2 regions of the Paenibacillus xinjiangensis genome follow, and region 2 is predicted to be linked to the other one. Evidence: predicted binding sites of a transcription regulator. Region 2 holds the regulator's gene; the other holds the start of a gene.

Region 1 (11,364 bases), on a different contig from region 2:
ATTCAGCGCAATGTACGTTCCGGCAGACACCGCCTTGCTTTCTACATAAGCAGTAGTTGGAATATTGCTCTTGCGGATAAGCTCACCGATTTCTTCTGCACTTGTCACTTCTCCACCGAATGTATTGATGACTAGGACAACACGCTGTGCTCCCGCCTCGGATGCTTCCTTATACGCACGCTCCAAGAACGCTTTCAATCCTGATTCTACGGTTTGCTTTACTGGAACGACAACTACCGCTGGCCCAATATCTGTCTCTGCGTGAGCAGGTGTAGGTGCAGCAGCGAATCCACTGATCGTAACCAATAACAGCATCGAGAGCATCAGCACCGGAACGAATGCAACTAATCTGTCCCATCGTTTCGTTAGCAAAGTCAGGCTCCTCCTCCTTTTTGTTTATTATCCCCTTATACGTGCCTATAACCATAATGTTTCAAAAATGCAAAAGACACCCCTGTTACAGGGTGTCTTCGTCCGAACTTATAGTTATTGCAGAAATTGTTGTACGAACTGATTTACTAGTTTACCATCAGCGCGCCCTTTCGTTTTTGGCAAAAGTGCGCCCATGACTTTTCCCATCTCGGCTTTGGAAGAAGCACCGAGTTCCTGGATGGTCTGCGTTACTATCGCTTTTATCTCTTCTTCGGTCAGCTGTACGGGAAGGTATTGACTAATAATTTCAATTTCTGCAGCAAGATCTGTAACCAGATCATCACGGCCGGCTTTACTAAATTCTTGGAGGGAATCTTTACGTTGTTTGATTTCACGACTCAAGATATCCACCACTTCGTTATCGTCCAAAGGACGTTTCAAATCAATCTCCAAGTTCTTGATGGACGCGCGAATCATACGAATCGTCGTCAGCTTGAACTTGTCCTGATTTCTCATGGCTTGCTTCATATCATCGTTCAATCGTTCGCTCAGGTTCATTATGGAAGGATCCTCCTAAAACTTTCTCTTGCGTGCAGCCTCGGACTTCTTCTTGCGCTTCACACTTGGCTTTTCATAATGCTTGCGTTTTTTCACCTCAGCTAGAACACCATCTTTAGCGATGGAACGTTTAAAGCGGCGAAGCGCAGCATCAATAGTTTCGTTTTTGCGAACTTTAGTTTCAGACACCAGTTTTCCCTCCCTCCGAAACAGACCGTCCAGAGCATTAAACACGGTTTATCAACTTACATTATATGATAAAACAAAATGCAGTGTCAACTAGCGTTATTTACAACTAGCGGACCAAGGTTTTCTCCACCTAATAAATGCAAGTGAAGATGATAGACTACCTGGCCTCCGTCGCTATTCACGTTGTTGATTAGACGGTATCCAGACTCGGCAATTCCTTGTTCTTGTGCTATTGTACGCGCTGCTGCAAACAGCTCGGCGATCACTTCATCGTCTGCTGCTGTTACATCATTCATCGTAGCAATATGCTTTTTGGGGATAATCAGAATATGTACAGGCGCCGCAGGCTGGATATCCTTGAATGCAAGCACGGTGTCTGTCTCATAAACCTTGTTTGACGGGATAGAGCCTTCAATAATTTTGCAAAAAATGCAGTCCATTACTTTATCCCTCCTTCCCATCAACTTTAATATCGATTATAACCGATTATACCATAGCTCGTCCAATCTCTTATGCATGTATATACCGGCCAGGAATGTCCGTCCACAGGCCGGCATTATTTAGTATGCATGAATAAAAATCAGAAAAAGGAGAGAAGGGATAAACCAAGCAAAGCTGTGAGCGGGAACACCTGACGGTAGAACCTGCGCCGCGGGAAATACGGATAAGGATACAATCTCGGACCGAAGGGCGGATATGGAAAAAACGCTCGGCCATCCCAGCCCTGCATGCTGCTGTAAGGAATAGCCATGTACACATTCTCATCGTCAACATGCTCCACGAATCCATCAACACACCAGCCATCATGCGTTCTGGCAAGCACGTACCGGTGCATATGGCTGGCGCACAAATCCTTCATTGTATTTTCCCCAGCCGCTTGCGGTTTAATCGTATCCAGCTTCACTGCCTCCTGCTTAATCGTTCCTTTGCCTTTGCCTCTCTGCATCGCATTCAGCCTCCCAACTGCTATTATGCAATTATCGTATGCAGCAATGGGCATTCGGCTACTGCAGACAAGAAAAATCCCTGTCATCGCCAAATTGCGACAGACAGGGATTGCTATTATAGGATTAGCTTATAATCGGTATGCTCGTTAATGGACTGCTCAAGCTGATCCGCGATGTCCATCCATCCTAGCCCGTTGCCAAGCTGAATGGAAGCACTTCTGCTCTTGGCAGCATCGAAGTTGAACTTGCTTATAATAGCATGCTGCTTCGTGATCGCTTCTTGTAACGAAGTGAGATAAGCGGTCTCCACCTCGGTAAGCGGACCCCCATGATTACCTAACTGCTGAATCGAATATTCGATCACACTCACATAATTGCTCAATTCATCCCTAGGGAACTCCGTTCCACTGAATTCATGAGCCTGCCTAATAAGCTCCAATACCCCCTGAGAGCTGCGGAAGGCTGAGACTGCACGGAACTTCGCATCCATTCTTTCACTCAGGTCTCCGCTGTGCAGCAGCTCTATTTCAAGCTGAAGCGCCTTATAGAACGATTCCGCTGATACAGCTGATGCCACGATTAGCTGGCCCTTCTGATACTTGTCCTCTTGACCGTTCTGCAAATATTGGGAGTAGAAAAACACATTGCCAATTAAGCTGAATGTAAGAAGTACTAGCGTTATTGGCAGAACTAGCGATTTTTTCGGGGATGCCTGGTGATCCATGTTACCAATCTACCTCCGTATACTTTTCCTATAATTATAGCTGCACGGATTGACCGCCATCGAAGAAAAAGACATGGCATTCCGCGATTGCTTGTCCCAGCACCGATTCAATAGCCTCTGCATACAGCTCAAGCTGAAACCGATGCTTTTCTGCAGTGCGTGCCCATTCTTTCATGTAGATCCGGTCCGTTTTGTAATCAAGCAGTACGACACCCTCGCTATCCTCGAACAGACAATCGATAACTCCTTGAATGAGAATCGGCTCCTTAGACAATGCCTCTGATGAATCCGGATAAATCCGGCTAGCCGGGAACATACAGCTGAATGGAACCTCCCGCTTCACCCAGTTAGCTCTCAGCAGCCTCTCCCCTATTGGACTTTGGAAGAATGAGGCTACGGAAGCCAAATCGATGGTGTCTGCTTGCTTCGGAGTCAGCAGCTGGTGCTCAACCATGCCCGCTAGTGTCTGTTCAAGCATTGCCTTATCAACCTCACTGGTCAGAGGGATATGCTGCATGAGCAAATGACTGACCGTACCCTTTTCTGCGGCCGTCATTTTTTCTTCTTCCATGAACTTAGGACGCCTTAGCCTGAACGTATAGCTGCCGCCTGGGCTTGTCTCTTGCTCCTTAGCGGAGGCAGGATGAAGAGGCTCACCGAAATCATACTCCTCTAGAGCATCGGCATGGAGCCTCTTCATCTCCGTTACAGAGGTTTTGGCCGCAATTGTTGTCGACTCCAGGTAACCATACTGCCAATCCAGCCGCTGACGCAGCTCCTCATCCTGCTGTACAGGCTCAAGCTGTACTAGAGACATTACTCCCTGCAGGCGATCCTCACGTTCGCTATTATGATCCAGAAGCTCCTCAGAGCCTGCTGCAGCCTCTGTGCCGAATATAGATGCATCAACAATGCCCGCTTGCCATTGGAAGGCACTAAGGCCATCCTCTACCTCTTCAAGCCGATTGAAGGTGGTCATTGCTAGAGGGCCAAGCCAGTCCAGGAAAGTAGAAGCAGATGCGAGTCTGAAGTCTGGGATATGGCTGTTCGCTCCCACTGCGGCTTGCCAGCGGCGAAGCTTCGCATCGGCGTCCGAAACGGTGCCGACAAGGAACATTTTCTCCTTCGGGCGGGTAAGGGCGACATACAAGATACGCATTTCCTCAGCGAGCATCTCCATCCGCATCCGTCGTCTAATTGCCAAATACGGAAGGGTAGGGTAACTAATTCGCTGCTCCGGATTAATGAACCGCGGGCCGAAGCCGAGCTGCTTATGCTTCAAGAAAGCGCTGCGTAGATCCTGCTGATTGAAATTTTTACCTAGACCAGCTGCGAATACTACCGGGAATTCAAGTCCCTTGCTCTTGTGGATAGACATGATTCTCACAACATTCTCTTGCTCCCCAAGCGCTCTTGCAGTACCCAGATCACCGCCGCTATCCCGCATCCGCTCCACAAACCGCAGAAACCTAAATAAGCCTCGGAATGAAGTCGATTCGTATTGACGCGCCCGGTCATGCAGTGCTCGCAGATTAGCTTGCCGCTGGATTCCACCCGGAAGCCCTCCTGTGAAATCATAATAGCCAGTCTCCCGATAGATGCTCCAAATCAGGTCAGCTAGCGAGCCTTGACGCGCCTCATCCCGCCAGCGGTCAAGCCGCTCTAGGAATAAGGATAGCTTGCGCCTCGTCTCTTCCGGCTGAAGCAGATCGCCTGCTGCTTGCAATACAGCATCATAATAGCTGGACTTCATCGCCTGTATTCGGATTGATGCCAGCTCCTCCGCATTCAAGCTGAATATCGGCGAGCGAAGAGTTCCTGCTAGAGGGATATCCTGATACGGATTGTCGATGACGCGCAGCAGTGAAAGCACTGTCTCTACTTCCGTCGCATCGAAATAACCACTGCTTAGCTCCGCATAAGCAGGAATACCGCTGGCTTGCAGCTCCTCAATCATAATGGGAGACCATTGCTGCGTTGCCCTTAGCAGAATCACGATATCCCGCCACTCGAGTGGACGATTCTCCTGCTTCTTGCCATCATAGACGCGGAATCCACGATCGATCAGCTGCTGAATTTGGAGCGCAATCCAGCGAGCCTCCAGCTGCGCGGTCTGCAAGTCAGCCACAGACTCCGCAGCGCTGCCACCAGCTTGTTCGCCGTCTTCATCAGAATCAGAGCCTGACAGCTCTTCTTGCTCAGTCCCGCCAGCCTTGTTAATCACCGCAAGCTCAACAGCAAATGTACCAGGCTGTTCGGCTTCAGGATATACAGCTCCGCAGACGAGCTCAGCTCGTGAATCATAATCCATCTCTGCTACTGATTCTCGCATAATGGCGCGGAACACATCATTCACACCGTCTACGACTTCGCTCCGACTGCGGAAATTACGTGCTAGATCGATTCGAAGCCCGGTGCCGCCTTTGTCCCCATAGCTCTTGTATTTGTTCATGAATAGGTTAGGCTCCGCCAGTCTGAACCGATAAATGCTCTGCTTGACGTCTCCAACCATGAACCGATTGCCCTGATCAGGGTTGGCGATTAGAGTCACAATCGCTTCCTGCACCATATTCGTATCCTGATATTCATCCAGCAGAATTTCATCGAATTGCCGCTGGTACTCCAATGCTGCGGCAGAAGGAAGCGTAAGCTCTGGTGTTGATTCTGGAGCACGCAGTATGCGCAGACAATAATGCTCCAAATCTCCGAAGTCCAGCAATCCCTTTGCCCGTTTAGCAGCCTCATAACGCTGTCCAAACTCTACTACAAGTCCAGAGAGCGCCCCCATGAGCGGAGTGAGCTCCTGAAGCTCCTCTACGAATGCCTCTGCTGAACGGCCGAACAGTTCATCAGACAATGAACTGATCATTTTTTTGGCATTATCGCGAAGCTCCTTCGCTTGCTCTTGAAGTGATTTATCATACTCGTCGCCGCGCATCGCCTTCAGCTTGCCGAACGATATGGCTTGGAAGGGCTCGAACCATTCCTCCCAAGGCTGATGGTCAACCATGCCCTTCAGGCCTATTACTAGAGCTAGATCATCCTCGAATGCTTCTGCGTAAGGAGCAGGACCAGCAGGCTCACGCGTGAGATCTAGCGCCTGCTGCAGCAGAGCAATCGCACCGGATAGCGCAAGCTCGACATCCTCTCTGATGCTGGCTACCCAAGGACTGCCTTCGAGCTGCTGCACATTCGCCACTGCGAAGCTGCCCGCCGTCGCTTCCAGCCAATGCTCCGGCCAAGGATTGCTCTGTGCGAAATCGAACAGCTGCTGCACAAGCCTGTATAGCGGTTCATCTCCACGCTCACCGCCATAACGATCGGCTAACCGCAGAAAAGCCCCATCATCGCCTGCACTCTCATACTTTTCCTCAAAAAGCTGATCCAGCACATCTATACGCATCAGCTCGCTCTCCGTTTCATTCGCGATACGGAAGCCGGGATCGAGACCAATCAATGGATAATAGCGACGAATAACATCGAGACAAAAGGAATGAAGTGTCGTAATCGATGCTCTATTCATTAACGCTAGCTGACGGCGTAAATGCTCAGATTCTGGCTGTCGCTCCAGCTCCTTCTCAAGCGCAATGCGAATACGATCCTTCATCTCTGCTGCTGCTGCCTTCGTGAACGTCGCTACGAGCAGACGGTCTACATCAGCAGAGGAGGATATTTTCCTAATAATTCTCTCCACTAGAACTGCAGTCTTGCCAGAGCCTGCGGCGGCAGCAACGAGCACGTTAGAGCCCTCGGTAACGATGGCATGCCATTGATCATCCGTCCAATTGCTGCCTGCTGGCTTAGCTGTATGATTAATCGTCTCCATTACCGCTCTCCTTCCCTTCCAGCTGCCTCCAAATTTCCTCCTCAGAGGGCTTATGCAGCTTCACATATTCATTGCCGTCAAACAGCGGATCGAATTGGCAGACAGCCTTATAATCGCAATATTGGCAGGGCGACTTCGTTCCAAGACGATAAGGCTCGATTGACACTTTACCGCCGCTGATATCTGAACCAATCTGGCCGATGGTCCGGCGCACAGAGCCTCGAAGAACATCCCATTGATCATTAGTAACAACTGAAGAGCTGCTGTAGAACGCCCCGTCACGCTTCAACGCTACTGGAAGCAGCTCGGAATAGCCGCTCTCCAACTGGTCATCCATTAGTCGCACGGTATCTGCTTCTGCAGTAATAAGGCCCTTCATTTTGAACTTCTTAAGCATCCTGCTATTGACCTCAGCGCTCGATAATCCATTGGATACTGCAAGCAGCGGGTTATGCACATGGAAGTACAATACGCCAGCAGGCGATGCAGACTGTCCGAGCCAGCCTTCCGCATGGGTTACGAGCACATCCAAATACGTCAGCATCTGCAAGGACAGCCCGAAGGCGACCTCCTCCAATCTAATTTGGGTTGAGCTGGATTTGTAATCAAGCACTCGCAGCAAAAGTCCCTGCTCAGTCTGAGCGGCGTCAACCCTGTCAATTCTTCCTATAATCTCCATAGTCCCGCCATTAGCAAGCGGAATGATGAGCGATGGCAATGTGCCGTCTGGGCCAAAATCCACCTCAAGCCCTACTGGCTTGAACTCAGCTCTTCTTGCATGCTCGCTTAGCATAACCGCCGCTTTGGCGATAATTTCTTTCAGCTTTCTAGCAATATATTGAAATCTCCCGCTGCTAAGCAGGATTTGTGATTGAAGCCGCGGAGCAAGCTCGTCTACCGTCTGAGCTGCAGCAGCGCGAATCTCCGACTCCGACATAGAGCCCCAGCGATGCCCAAGACCCCCTGCCAGCTTGCTGAGCGCCGCATGGAACAGCTGACCCACATCAGGTGCATCCAGCCTGTACAGCTTCCGTTCTCTCAGCCGCAATCCATGAATTGCAAAATGCTGGAATGGGCACGATACAAACCTTTCCATTCGTGACACACTTGCTCTGAGTCTTGTCCCATATAGCTGCTGAGCTGTATCGGCTGAAAGTGCCTGCTCTTGATTCACATAGCTCAAGGAAGTCGTAAGCAATTGCAGCTTGTCCTGCCACTGTGGGCGAATCGCGTACCAGTTATAGATATCCCACCAAAAAGGAGCAATCTCTGCCCCCTGCTGCCAAGCTCTAAGCTCGGAAATCAGGTAGGATATCGTACGCTGTGGATGCTCAATGAAGGAGCGCTGCTCGTACTCCGCCATCCCAGGGGTCGGCTCAGCTGCTGCTGTACGCACACCAATACCAGGAAAGAGCTGCTTAATCTGGCGTATGACTTCTGAAGGAAGCAGGCTTTTGCCCTCTTCATCTGCAAGTGCCCAGCTCATCCATAGATGAGTGCTTGGCGTAGTAAGCGCATTATAGATAATAAAGCGTTCGTCAAGTAATCTGCGCCTGACGCTCGGAGCCATTACGAGCCCCTCTTCCGCCAAGCGCTCCCGCTCCTGTTCAGTAAGGACACCATCCTCCTGAATGCGCATCGGCATAATCCCGTCATTCGCCCCAAGCACATAACAAATGTGGACTTGGCCTGAGCGAGTTCGATCCATACTTCCGATTAACGCTTGATCCAATGCTGGTGGCACCGCGGCCAGCTTCAGGCTCTCAAGACCGGTCTCAATCATCCCAGCGAACATCTCTGGCGGCATAGCCTCATCCCCTACCAGCTCTACCAGCTGATCGAGAAGCTGCATGACACCATCCCACAGCTGTCTATGCGCCCGTGAGCGCTGTGTCCTGCCCTCTGCAGCATCTTGTCGGCTCCACCTCTCCAGCCTGTCCGCCGCATCCGCATGATCAAGCAGACGATACAGCGCCTCACACATCGTCCTCACATCCGGCGCCTTCTTCAGGGCAAGCCCGAATCTTCTTAGAGGCGGTACTATCGCATCACGAGCTGCCATTACAGCATCGAATTCCCGTTTAGCATAAGCAGATATTTCTGCTGTTTCATCTATTTCATCGTCTAGTGACCGCACAACGAATGGCTTCCATCTCGTGCTGTCGAGCCACTTCCAGCCATCCACACCTGCTGCCAATACGTAGTTTTCGAGCAGATCGAATTGCTCTCTCGGCAAATTCCCCTCCATCGGGAATAGCAGCTCCGTCTTCACACAACGGAATACAGCCTCATAATGCCAGCCATGCAGCACAGTCTCAAGTGCAGAACGAATGAATTCTACTAATGGATGATAGACCGTATTATGCTTCTGATCTAGAAAATAGGGAATTTCGTAATCATCGAATACAGCCTGAATATAATCGTTATAATCGGCCGAGTTGCGAACCATTACTGCCATATCGCGCCAACGCAAGCCATCCTCCCGTGCTCTTCGCACCATATCTCTCGCAACAGCCTCCACCTCAGCCCGGCGGTTAGCCGCAGCATGCAGAGAGATGCCCTGTAAGTGATTGGTGTTCGCAGCATCTTTTGTGTTAGGCAGCAGCATTGGCGTACGACCGCCATAATGACGCTCCAGATGAGCGAGCATTGGACTTTGGCTGAACCGTGATTCCATGCTATGGCCTAACAGAATAGGCTCATCCAACTCGACACCACAAGCAGCGGCAAGCTCGATTAGCTTGCCATACGTCTCTGCCGTTGGATGAAACAGCTCCAGTTCATGAGGCTTCTCACCAGGCGCATACGTCCGATCAAGTGTCAGTGCAATCGTCACATCCGCTGCCGAAGCGATCAGTACATGTAATGCTTCATACTCCTTCGGAGTAAATCCATGAAATCCGTCGATCCATATTTGCGCACCGCGCATGGCAGCAGCATCTGCGAAGCCCGCAGTCAGCCGAGTTAAGTAATCTTCGGAATCTATATACAAGCCGCCGAGCTCTATTTCCAAGCGTTCATACACTAGTCGCAAATCATGAAGCTTCCGATTCAATAAAGATGAACCATTCATGGAATCTGTCGAGCTAGCTAATGAAGCAGCATCAATGCCATATCTTTTCCATTCCGTCAAAAGCTCGCCGAGACGCTCTATAAATCCTGGCTGCTCTGCTCCACTCTGGAACAACTCCAGCTCGTTGCCTAGCAGATGAACAATTTTGTATAGCAGCATATGCTTGCCGTCATCACTAATTGGAACTAGCGCCGTTCCGCCAGTCTCCTGCATAACACGGAATGCCAGCCTGCGAAAGCTAAGCGCTTGGGCACGAATCGCGCCATTCATTTCTTTTAGAAGCGCATACTCCGTCTGAAAGGTAGCCTGCTCAGGCACGAGCATAATAAGCGGCGGCCCGTCTGGCTTATCATGTAATTGCGAGCGTATGCTCTCTAAGCAATATGACGTTTTTCCCGTTCCCGAACGACCCAGTACGAATCGCAGTCCCATTATCGATACTTCCCTTCCGATACAATCTCTTAATCTACTATAGTACCATAAGAAGCTATAATTATCACCCAAGAAACAAACGTATGTTCTGGAATTTTTTCTAAAATATTAAAGATTCCCTATTGCAATACCTGATATTCCGAGTATAATACTTGGTATATACATGAGATTGGGGATGCGGGTTATGACTTCAACTGAAGCGATTGTAGAACGGTGGATGAATGACCACCTCGATTTACTAAACTATGCAAAGCAAATTGGTGATCTAGAGTGGCAGAATGAGCTGATGGAGAAGCTTAACGATGCTAAGGCGCATACAGCTGAATTAGTGCTCACGGTCAAGACCGAAGAGCTTTGGCGTCATTTTGATTCCATTAATGCAAAAATGCTGGAGATTTATAGCCTACTGAGGAAATCGGACAACGTTAGTGAGATTAATACGTTGAAAGAGGAAGTGTGGGAGCTTAAGCTGCAGCGGATTGAGCTATGCAAACAATTTAAATCAACGATGTAATTAAATAGATATACAACACAAAAAAATCCCGCATGCGGTTTGCCGCTTTGCCGGATATCGGGTAATCCATTCATTTCATTGAGACATGCAGAAGTCTGCTCTGTTCGATCCTACTTAACAGCTGCGTGCAGAGGTCTGCTCCGCATTAGAGCTTCACAGGTACGTATCAATTTGCAGATTGATATGTACATCAATAAATAAATAAGAGCTCATTAGATAGCCGCAGTTGTTCGATTGACCTCTTGAGAGGACGATCTTACATTGCGGTTTGTTTCATTTCACGCATCATGCTCATCATCATCGTCATCATTTCATCGCATTCTTGCATTTTGGACATCATCATATCCATATCCATGTTCATCATATCCATCTTCTGCATTTCCATCATTTGATCCATCATCATCTTCATGCTGCTCATCTTGCACATCATTTCTTCCATACACATTGTCATCATCATCTTCATGCTCATCATTTCCATCTTACTCACTCATCCTTTCGAATTGGGTATTTTTGTTTCCATATCTTTCTTTTAGAAGAATAACCCATATACCAAATAAAATCAATCATTATTTTCGGAAAAGTCTTGCTTTCTTTTTCAGACCTGTGATATTATTAAATATTTTTAGTAATTCATATAATCCCTCACGGGTTTATCAATTTGGTTGGTTTACGTCAAAAAAAGGCTGCCAAGCAGCATCATACTCAGATACTGCACGGCAACCTCTACCA
Region 2 (11,364 bases):
GTGTGGATACCTGCTGTGGTTAATCAATAGCTATGACTCGTCCAAGCCTATTGCGAGAGCGGATGCAGGAATTGTACTAGGAGCGGCATTATGGAATGATGTACCGAGCCCCGCGCTCAGAGAACGACTCGATCTTGCCTATGAGCTTTATTCAGCAGGCAATGTGAAGTACCTTATTTTATCCGGTGGACTGGATGGCAATGGCTCCAAGCAGACGGAAGCTGAGGGTATGCAAGTGTATTTGATGGAGAAAGGCGTTCCCTCTAGCAAGCTGCTGCTGGAGAATGCTTCGCGCAGCACCTATGAGAATCTGCTTAACAGCAAGATCATCGCTGAACGCAATGAATTTTCCAGTCTATTGATCATTACGCATGATTACCATTCGCCAAGAGCAATGGAGATTGCACGTTATTTGGACTATCCGGATGCTAAGCCAGCAGCTATGAAATCCGAGGTATTGAAGCCTATTTATAATGAATCACGTGAAGTGCTGGCGTTCACCAAATGGAAGCTGGATGCGGTGTTGCTACGTTTGGGTTATCGTTCTCCTGACTCTGTCCTGTAAATCTGTTAATATGACCGATTCCGATAGAATACACTTGTATAGCGGGATATGCCGGGCCTCCCCTTCAGGGGCAGCTAACGGATATCTCCGTACAGCGACGGTGCGAAGGATAGGTGATGCTACAGATGAGCGGACATGTCATATCGGGATCGAATAACGGAGCAAGACCGTCCCGTCAGATTAACGTAATTCTAAGAACCCAGGAGCCCTATCAGGTGGCAGCGTCTGCCCCTGTTGTAGAGAGTGAGCCGTTACCGTCTGTTAAGCCGCTCCCGACCAGTGATCATTTTGCGGAAATTCAGAAGGATCTAGAGCCAATGATTGGCATGGATAATGTCAAGGCGCTGGTCTATGAGATTTATGCCCTTCTGTATATAAGTCGAATGCGGTCGGAAGCGGGACTATTCGGTGGCTCGCATGTGTATCATATGATATTCAAAGGGAACCCGGGGACGGGCAAGACGACCATCGCTCGAATTGTAGCCAAATTGTTTCAGAAAATGGGCGTTTTGTCGAAAGGTCATCTTATTGAGGTGGAACGGGCAGACTTAGTAGGGGAATATATCGGTCATACTGCTCAGAAGACCAGAGATCTTGTACGCAAAGCCATCGGCGGTGTCTTATTTGTGGATGAGGCGTATAGTCTGGCACGAGGCGGGGAGAAGGATTTCGGTAAAGAGGCAATCGATACGCTGGTCAAAGCGATGGAAGATAATCGGAGCCAATTTGTATTGATATTGGCAGGGTATCCTGCAGAAATCGATCATTTTTTGCTAACGAATCCGGGATTACCTTCACGCTTTCCTATTCAAATCGATTTTCCAGACTATTCGGTTGATCAGCTGATCCAAATCTCTGAGCTTATGTCGAAGGATCGAGATTATTATTTGATGCCAGCGTCCATATTCAAGCTTAGACAGCATTTGATGCAGGAGAAATTAAATGATCTGTTCTCGTTCAGTAATGCTCGCTATGTTCGGAACTTAATTGAGAAGGCGATCAGGCATCAAGCGGTCAGACTGCTGAATCAATATGCCAGCGGGGTCCCGCCGAAGCAGGAGCTTATGACGATCAAGCCTGAGGATCTGAAGTGGGATACAAAGTGAATGGTTATGAAATGATAGCGACGATATGACCAAAGGAGCCTTGCATGCGAGAGAAAACATTTGATACGCGAATGACGATGCAGGAGAAAGCTATTCTTGTCAGTCTGGTAACGCCAGATGTCAAAAAAGGTATTAGTGATCCTGAGCATTCGCTTCAAGAGCTTATCCAATTAGCAGAAACAGCCGGCGTTGAGGTGTTGACGACTTTAACGCAGAATAAGGAAGCCAAAGACTCCAAATGGTTTATCGGTAAGGGAAAGGTTCAGGAAGTGAAGGCATTAGCTGATGAGATGGAAGCAACAACTGCCATTTTTGATCAAGAGCTGTCAGGTGCTCAGGTACGCAACCTGGAAGAAGCTCTTGATCTGAAAATCGTGGACCGAACACAGCTGATTCTGGATATCTTCGCGCAGCGCGCCAAAACGCGGGAAGGGATTATTCAAGTAGAGCTTGCTCAGCTTAGCTATCTGCTGCCAAGGCTGTCTGGACACGGGAAAAATCTGTCACGTCTTGGCGGGGGAATCGGGACTAGAGGGCCGGGAGAATCGAAGCTGGAGACCGACCGCCGGCATATTCGCGATCGCATCCATGATCTGAAAACGCAGCTTGAGGAGGTTGTCAGACACCGCAAGCTGCATCGTGAGCGGCGGAAGAAGGCTGGAGTGATTCAGGTTGCTCTTGTGGGCTACACGAATGCTGGCAAATCGACGCTGCTGCGCGAGCTGACGAGTGCAGATGTGTATGTGGAGAATCAGCTGTTCGCTACACTCGATCCAACCTCACGGACACTTGAGCTGCCTAACGGGCGTGAGGTCGTTATTACCGACACTGTAGGTTTTATTCAGAATCTGCCGCATGATCTGGTTGCTGCATTCCGTGCTACGCTGGAGGAAGTGAATGAGGCGGATCTGGTGCTCCATGTCATTGACAGCAGCTCGCCGATGAGAGATGAACAGATTGCGGTTGTAGATTCGATTCTAGGCGAGCTAGGCGCTTCAGGAACACCAAGCTTATCGCTTTATAATAAGAAAGATCTATGGACACCTGAGTGTCAGAGCTTGCCGAGAACGGCGGGAGATATTCTTGTTATTAGCGCCTTTGATGAAGATGACCTCAGCTTGCTGCGCCAGACGATACAAGATAAGCTTACAGGAGACACATTAACGTTCATGGTGCCAGCTGAGCGTGGTGATCTTATTGCGCTTGCCTATCGCAGCGGGGAGGTAGTGGCTCAGGATGTAGATGGCGATTCACTGCGTCTAACCGTTCTGGTCAGTCAGCAGGATTATGAAATTAACGGGCAACGCTTGCAGCCATATATAGAATAATGGAACTTGGTTACGTTAACTAAAGGGAGAGACGAAGCTGGAATGAAAGCCCAAGAGCAGCATGGATATGATAACGTATGGGAACGGCTAGAAGAGTTGGCTGAGGAGGCGCAGCAGCTTGCCTCAGACAATCTTCGGGCAATGGATCGAATTGCAGAGCGCAATCAGTGGAAGGTAATTAGGGCCTTTCAACGTCATAAGGTAAGTGATTTTCATTTCTCAGGTTCGACAGGGTATGGATATAATGACAGTGGACGAGAGGTTCTTGATCTCGTCTATGCTGATGTGTTCGGAGCGGAGGCGGCGCTCGTGCGTCCTCATTTCGTATCAGGAACACATACGATAAGCTGTGCATTATTCGGTCTCTTGCGTCCAGGAGACGAATTACTGTACATAACGGGTACGCCTTATGACACGCTGCATAAAGTCATTGGCAAGCCTGGCGATGGAACGGGGTCTCTACAGGACTTCGGCATTCACTATAACGAGGTTCCATTGCTGGAGCAGGGTGAGATTGATTGGGATGTCATTGCGAGGAGCATTAGCGACAAGACCAAAGTCATTGGCATCCAACGCTCCCGCGGTTACAGCTGGAGAGCATCCTTTACAGTCGAGCAGATTGGAGAAATGGTAAGAAGGGTAAAACAATTGAAGCCGGATGTACTTGTGTTCGTCGACAACTGCTATGGGGAATTCACCGAGCTGCTGGAGCCGACACAAGTAGGTGTAGATATTATGGCAGGATCACTGATTAAAAATCCTGGCGGCGGCATAGCATCGACAGGTGGATATATTACCGGAACAGCCTCAGCTGTTGAAGCAGCAGCCTATCGCTTAACCGCTCCGGGTATTGGCGGCGAGGTTGGTGCCATGCTAGGTACCTTGCGATCAATTTATCAGGGGTTATTCTTAGCCCCTCATCTCGTTGGACAAGCTGTGAAGGGGAGCATATTCGCAGCAGCGTTGTTCGAGCAGCTTGGATTCGAGACTCAGCCTCGCTGGGATGCTGCGCGTACAGACCTTATTCAAGCTGTGCGGTTCGGCAGTGCAGAGCATTTGATATCATTCGTACAAGGCATTCAGCAGGCAGCTGCGGTAGATGCACATGTCGTGCCTGAGCCATGGGCGATGCCCGGGTATGAGCATCCTGTCATTATGGCTGCAGGTACGTTCATCCAAGGCGGCAGCCTTGAGCTGTCTGCCGATGCTCCGATACGTGAGCCGTATATCGCATATATGCAGGGGGGACTCACATTCGCACATGCCAAATTTGGTGTTTTGACTGCTCTGAGCAAACTCGTGAAAAGTGGATTAATTGTAATTAAACCTCACACAACTTGACACGTTTTTGGAAGGGAGTTAAAATAAACATATAACGAGCGAGTGGAAGGTTGATGCGACATGGCTGATGATATACGTAGAAATATGGCTTTGTTCCCTATCGGCATCGTAATGAAGCTGACGGATCTAACAGCCCGTCAGATTCGTTATTACGAACAGCATGAATTAATCGTACCTGCTAGAACTGGCGGTAACCAACGATTATTTTCTTTTAACGATGTGGAACGATTACTAGAGATCAAAGCATTAATTGAAAAAGGCGTTAATATCGCCGGCATCAAGCAAGTGATGTATCCGGTTTCCAAAGAGTCTGACGATGCCACCATTGTCAGTGAGCAGTCTGAAGTGAAGCGCAGAGAGTTGTCTGATGCTCAGCTTCACCGCCTGCTGAAGCAGCAGCTGCTTGAGAAACGTCCAGGCCAAGCTTCAATGATTCAAGGTCAATTATCTCGTTTCTTGAACAAGCGCTAATTCATTCTAACTAACTGATACACTAATTAAAGGAGATGATTGTGTGAGCTTTACTAAAGAGGATATTAGAAGAATTGCCGAGGAACAGAATGTACGTTTTATCCGTCTGCAGTTCACGGATTTGCTCGGAACCATCAAGAACGTTGAAATTCCTGTCAGCCAATTGGAAAAGGCCCTTGATAATAAAATGATGTTCGATGGATCTTCCATTGAAGGTTATGTAAGGATCGAAGAATCTGACATGTACTTATACCCTGATCTGGATACTTGGGTTGTATTCCCTTGGGTTGCTCAAGATAGAGTTGCTCGCCTTATTTGTGATATCTATATGCCAGATGGCACACCATTCGCAGGAGATCCGCGCGGTATCCTGAAGCGTGCGCTTGTTGAAGCAGAAGAAATGGGCTATACCTCTATGAATGTTGGTCCAGAGCCGGAATTCTTCCTGTTCAAAACCGATGAGCGCGGTGAGCCAACTACGGAATTGAATGACCAAGGCGGATACTTCGACCTAGCTCCTATGGATATGGGTGAGAACTGCCGTCGTGAAATCGTACTTACTCTTGAAGAGATGGGCTTCGAGATCGAAGCTTCTCACCATGAGGTTGCACCAGGCCAGCATGAAATTGACTTCAAATATGCAGATGCGATCAAAGCTGCTGACCAGATCCAAACCTTCAAGCTTGTTGTAAAAACAATTGCAAGACAGCATGGTCTTCATGCGACATTCATGCCTAAACCACTGTTCGGTGTGAACGGCTCCGGTATGCACTGTCACCAATCCTTGTTCCAAGGCAACACGAACGTGTTCTACGACGAGAAGGACAGACTTGGCCTTAGCGCAACAGCTCGTTACTATATGGCTGGTGTTCTGGAGCATGCTCGTTCTATGGCTGCAATCACGAACCCAACGATCAACTCTTACAAACGTCTTGTTCCAGGCTATGAAGCACCTTGCTACGTGGCATGGTCCGCGAGCAACCGTTCGCCTATGATTCGTATTCCAGCTTCACGCGGCCTCAGCACTCGTGTAGAGGTTCGTAACCCGGATCCGGCTGCTAACCCTTACCTGGCTCTTGCTGTTATGCTGAAAGCCGGTCTGGACGGTATCAAGAACAAAACGCCATTGCCTGCTCCAATCGACCGCAATATCTACATCATGACAGAAGAAGAGCGTATCGAGTCCGGCGTGCCTAGCTTGCCAGCCGATCTCAAAGAAGCGTTGGACGAGCTGCTCCGCAGTGAAGTAATCTGCGACGCACTCGGCGACCATGCTCTTGCTCACTTCTATGAGCTGAAAGAAATCGAGTGGGATATGTATAAGACACAAGTTCACCAATGGGAACGCGATCAGTATTTGACGCTGTACTAGAAGTGGAACCGCAGAATAGTGCGGATGTAAAATAAATATGGGGCATCTCTGAGAGGTATTTCATCTCAATGGGATGTCCCTTTTTCTAATTAGTTCTATTAATCTTCGAGAGGAATCAATTTATAACATTAAGTACTCCGGCTAGTATAACCGAATGATAATATGGTTCTGTTCAGTCAAGTACGAGGATGATTTTACAGATAAGGAGGTAAATCAATGTCTGATCTAACAAACGCTATAATTTTGGCTGCTGAGATGCATCAGGGACAAACGGATAAAGGAGGTAGCCCCTACATTCTTCATCCACTACGGCTAATGCTGAAGGCACAGGATGAACGCTCTCAAATAGTTGCGTTACTGCATGATATAGTAGAAGATACCGTTGTGACACTGAACGATTTGCGAGAGAGAGGCTTTGATGAGGGAGTTGTGAATGCAGTCGATAGCTTAACTAGAAGAAATGGAGAAACCTATGATGAATTTATATGTAGAATTAAGCTTGATCCACTAGCGAGAGCTGTGAAAATACTTGATATTGAGGATAATCAGGATTTATCACGCATTCCAAATGTGACGGCGGAGGATTACGCAAGGTTGAAAAAATACGAAATAGCGATCAAGGAATTAAAATTGGAGTAAACTCCTGTATGCTGCAAAAAAAATGACCTGCTAAGTGATGCAGGTCCAAATAAAAGAGGTCTTGAATAGTTAACGTAACCTAGTCTATCAGGTGGATCTAGACAAATTCTGAACATTGCTAATAAGTCAATACTTGATAAGAACGTTTGTTCGTATTACAATCACCTAATGAGGTGAATGAGATGAGCGGATCAAATATCAATCCATCTGAACTGGAAATGAAGCTGATTAAGGACTATTGTATATTGCCAATGCTGCTCGATATGGTTGACCGGAATAAGGAGAAATTGGAGCATAGTGAATATTCGATTAAGAAGCTGTTTATTAACAGCTCCGATATGCTAATGCGTATCATTAATAAGGACATGAATGAGGTGAGGCAGCAGATCAGAGCAATGAATGCCGTAATTTCAGAAGTTAGGCGCAACGAAGAGGGCGTGCTTTATGAAATTAGGCTGCGCGGCTATGTGAGCGAATACGCATTGCTGCGTCATATGGTACGTAACGAGATGGGAACAAGATTGAATACGTACATTAGCGGAATGTTTAATTCTGTCTAAGGTAAGGCTGAACCAAACGTCGATTTTCCAGATTAGTGCACGAAAAAAGCTGTTCCTGCAATCCGATCGTGATCGGTTATTGCGGGAACAGCCTCTTTGGGTTCAATCTAGTGGAAGTCACGGAATAGGCCGACTACCTTGCCGAGTATAGTCACATTCTGAAGTCTGATTGGTTCCATAGATGAATTCTCAGGCTGCAGACGAATATGATCCTTCTCGCGGTAGAAGGTTTTGACAGTCGCTTCATCATCCTCGGTCATCGCTACAACAATATCGCCGTTAATCGCAGTTGGCTGTTGGCGTACGATGACATAGTCGCCGTTATGTATACCGGCCTCGATCATGCTCTCTCCGATGACATTGAGGATGAAGACATCGTCATCACCGACAAAATGTGAAGGCAGCGGGAAGTACTCCTCTATATTCTCAGTAGCTGTAATCGGGATACCTGCTGTAACTTTGCCGACTATAGGAACTTGCGCGACGGATGGACGAATAATGCCGTCAACGCCTTCTTGATCTAATATTTCAATTGCTCTAGGCTTCGTAGGGTCGCGGCGAATAAGGCCTTTCTTCTCCAAGCGATCCAAATGTCCGTGAACAGTGGAGCTTGATGCGAGTCCGACTGCTTCGCCAATTTCACGAACGGAAGGCGGATATCCTTTATCCTTGACTTCATTCTTTATAAATTCAAGAATCGACTGTTGGCGGTTAGAAATCTTCGACAAAGAAATCACTCCATTAATAGATTTGTAGCAAATTATAACATAGAACCGGAGTTCGTACAAACGTAAGTTCTTAAAAACAAAAGTTCGCATTTTCTATTGACCGCAAACACTTGTTCGTGTATTCTAAGAACAGAACAAACGTTTGGGGTGGATGATAATGATGATGATGAATCCGGCTTTTTATAAAACAATCCATGAAGAAACAACTAGACCCACAGAGTCTTTGCATAATCGGTTACACAGAGTGATTAAGCGGCATGGGGTCAAGCTCGCTGCCAGCTGTCTCGTCTTTATGCTGCTATTCAGCAGCTTCCTATTAATGAAGACAGACGCATCGACAGAAGAGCTGGTCGCGAGTGCTGATGAGATAAGTGTTATCGTGGTCTATGGAGATACGCTTTGGTCAATAGCCAAGCGCTATACAGATGGAAGAGATGACATAAGGAGAACAATATACGAGATTCAACAGCGTAATCGGCTTCAGTCGGCAAGCATTCAACCCGGACAGAAATTGATTATTCCTAATTAGGAAGTGTATGATAGGACAGGTAGAGGCGCATGAAGATGCCGACTCTACCTGTCCTTTTTGCAACAGTTAGGTTCAACGCCTTGACAATTGATTGTGGGAGATGTCAAAGTAGTTAAGGAATTATTTTTATATAGCAAGTGAGGTGAGCATATAGTGGAAGAATTAATTGCACGTATTAACGAATTGTCACGCAAACATAAATCAACTGGCTTAACTGCTGGAGAAACGGAAGAACGTGCCCTATTGCGCAAAAAATATATGGATAACTTCAAAAGCAACTTCCGTCAACAGCTGGACACTATTAAATGGGCTGAGGATGAAGACGGTAACCCCGTCAAGCAATAATAGAAGGTTTGCAAGAATAACACTTGGGAAGGAATGATGATAATGCGTTATAATTTACTTGGAAGAAGCGGTCTCGCCGTATCGGAGCTGTGCTTGGGCACCATGACTTTTGGCAATACGACGAGTGAGCAGGATTCTATAGAAATGATTAACCGTTTTCTCGCCCACGGAGGTAATTTCCTTGACACTGCCAATGTGTATGTAAGCGGTCGTTCTGAGGAGATTGTGGGTAAAGCGATTAAAGATCGCCGCTCGGAGGTTGTTCTTGCAACGAAGGTTAGAATGACGACGGAGCCGCATATTAACGGTGTCGGCTTGTCGCGCAAGCATATAATGGACGGTGTTGAAGCAAGCTTAAAGCGACTGCAGACGGATTATATCGACTTGTATCAGGTTCATGTATGGGATCATGCAACGCCTATAGATGAAACACTTCGTACACTGGATGACCTGGTCACATCCGGTAAAGTACGTTACATAGGGTGCTCGAATTTCTTGGCATGGCAATTAATGAAGTCGTTATCATGGAGTGATGTGAACCGTTACGTTCGGTTCGTGTCTATTCAGCCTCAATACAGCCTTGTAAGCAGACAAATGGATATTGAAGTCATGTCGCTGTGCTTGGAGGAGAATGTCGGTGTTATTCCATGGGCACCACTAGGCGGTGGTTTTCTAACGGGCCGGTATGATCGGAACGAGCCTACCGAAGGCCGATTGACATCGAAGATTGGGGAGAGTGCATGGCATAACCGAGCGAGTGAAGGCAACTTTGCCATCCTCGATGCAGTTCGAGATATTGCCTCTGAGCTGGATAAGACACCTGCCCAAGTTGCTCTGAACTGGCTGCTTCAGCGCGAAGGGATCACTTCACCAATCTTTGGCGCAAGCACGCTGGCTCAGTATGAGGATAATATCGGCTCAGTTGGATGGACGCTTCCTGAAGAAGCATGGAAGCGACTAGATGATATAAGTGCTCTGCCGGATGACTATCCGAATCGCTTTATTACGAAGTTCAAGCGTCCGTTCTAATGGGAGCGGGATTTGATTCACACATTTGAGGAGGAAACACATTGTCACGTACGTGGGAACGCAAAGTCCGTAAAAATACGAGTGTCATTAATCAGCAGAGAAAGAAGCAAGGTGCTCCGAGATTTACTCCCCAAGTGGATAAGGTAGAACGCTTCAAAGGAAGAAGCTATATTGCGCCGATACTGCTCATCTTGTTTATTTCGATGTATGTGTTCATTGTATCTGGTGATCCAACCTTCGAGATGACCACGATGTTCTGGGTCACTGTCGGCTGTTATATTCTACTGGCTGTTGTCTTCTTCCTGCGCCGTCCGTACATAGCGATAGGCAAGGATTATGTTCAGACACGTAAAATGACTGGAGATAAGCGTCTGAACACTGCTGCGATTAAAGCGATCAGTGTTCAATCGGGCTACGTTATTATTGAACAGCAGAAAGGCGGCAACTGGGTGTTCTCTCGTATGCTGTATCGCTATCCAACAGATATCATTAGCGAGCGACTGAAAGAATTCGCCAAGGTGAATGGCATTACGTTTAACCAAAAATAGATAATGGGAGAGTTAGGAACAATGGCTAAGCAAGCAGTTTTATTTGATCTAGATGATACGTTGCTATGGGATGAACGCAGTGTGAAAGAAGCTTTTGAGATAACATGCCAAGCGGGGGCAGAGGCTGCTGGTGTCGACCCGGTCAAGCTGCTTGAGGCAGTACGTCAAGAAGCTCGCTCCTTATATGAATCGTATGAGACGTTTCCATTCACGAAGATGATCGGGATCAACCCATTTGAAGGCTTGTGGGCGGACTTCCGTGAAGGCGAGCAAGCAGAGTTCCGTAAGCTAGAGCAATTGGCTCCTTCTTACCGTAAGGAGGCTTGGACGAGAGGACTTCGTGCTCTTGGTGTTGAGGATGAAGCTCTTGGTGCGAAGCTTGCTGAACAATTCCCGGCTGAACGCCGCCAGCGTCCTATTGTCTATGAAGAGACATTCCAGGTCCTTGATGCACTCAAGGGCAAATATAAGCTGCTTCTATTGACGAATGGCTCACCAGATCTGCAGAGGGAGAAGCTGACTGGTGTACCAGAGCTGGCCCCGTATTTTGACCATATTATTATTTCTGGTGAGTTCGGACAAGGGAAACCTGCTGCTCCAATATTCCTTCATGCATTGGAGCGCTTAGGAATAGAGCCTGACCATGGCATCATGGTAGGGGACAAGCTAACGACGGATATTCTTGGTGCGAACACGATTGGTATGACTTCGGTATGGGTCAACCGTCATGGCGCTGTCCGTAACGATGAGATTATTCCTACTTATGAGATCTCGCATCTGGAGCAATTGCTGCAAATTCTAGA

The links. Region 2 encodes LexA, which represses DNA repair genes until DNA is damaged. Its sites were predicted from a motif close to CGAACATATGTTCG; they were not measured.
Region 1: the regulator LexA is predicted to act here: its motif matches at 10,198-10,211, upstream of addB (helicase-exonuclease AddAB subunit AddB).

Annotation. Positions count from the first base shown of each region.
Region 1 is NZ_JCAALS010000032.1:26,647-38,010, forward strand. It holds gene AC6ESP_RS25020 (NfeD family protein) at 1-372, opposite strand, end outside; gene AC6ESP_RS25025 (GatB/YqeY domain-containing protein) at 487-930, opposite strand; gene rpsU (30S ribosomal protein S21) at 946-1,119, opposite strand; gene AC6ESP_RS25035 (histidine triad nucleotide-binding protein) at 1,206-1,559, opposite strand; gene AC6ESP_RS25040 (hypothetical protein) at 1,700-2,065, opposite strand; gene AC6ESP_RS25045 (hypothetical protein) at 2,182-2,790, opposite strand; gene addA (helicase-exonuclease AddAB subunit AddA) at 2,825-6,616, opposite strand; gene addB (helicase-exonuclease AddAB subunit AddB) at 6,603-10,121, opposite strand; gene AC6ESP_RS25060 (hypothetical protein) at 10,306-10,635, shown strand; gene AC6ESP_RS25065 (hypothetical protein) at 10,892-11,113, opposite strand.
Region 2 is NZ_JCAALS010000012.1:50,634-61,997, forward strand. It holds gene AC6ESP_RS13720 (YdcF family protein) at 1-565, shown strand, start outside; gene AC6ESP_RS13725 (AAA family ATPase) at 691-1,671, shown strand; gene hflX (GTPase HflX) at 1,716-2,999, shown strand; gene AC6ESP_RS13735 (methionine gamma-lyase family protein) at 3,042-4,340, shown strand; gene AC6ESP_RS13740 (MerR family transcriptional regulator) at 4,401-4,811, shown strand; gene glnA (type I glutamate--ammonia ligase) at 4,855-6,183, shown strand; gene AC6ESP_RS13750 (HD domain-containing protein) at 6,400-6,822, shown strand; gene AC6ESP_RS13755 (YhjD family protein) at 7,005-7,382, shown strand; gene lexA (transcriptional repressor LexA) at 7,490-8,110, opposite strand; gene yneA (cell division suppressor protein YneA) at 8,271-8,639, shown strand; gene AC6ESP_RS13770 (DUF896 domain-containing protein) at 8,793-8,984, shown strand; gene AC6ESP_RS13775 (aldo/keto reductase) at 9,027-10,013, shown strand; gene AC6ESP_RS13780 (hypothetical protein) at 10,055-10,561, shown strand; gene AC6ESP_RS13785 (HAD family hydrolase) at 10,583-11,364, shown strand, end outside.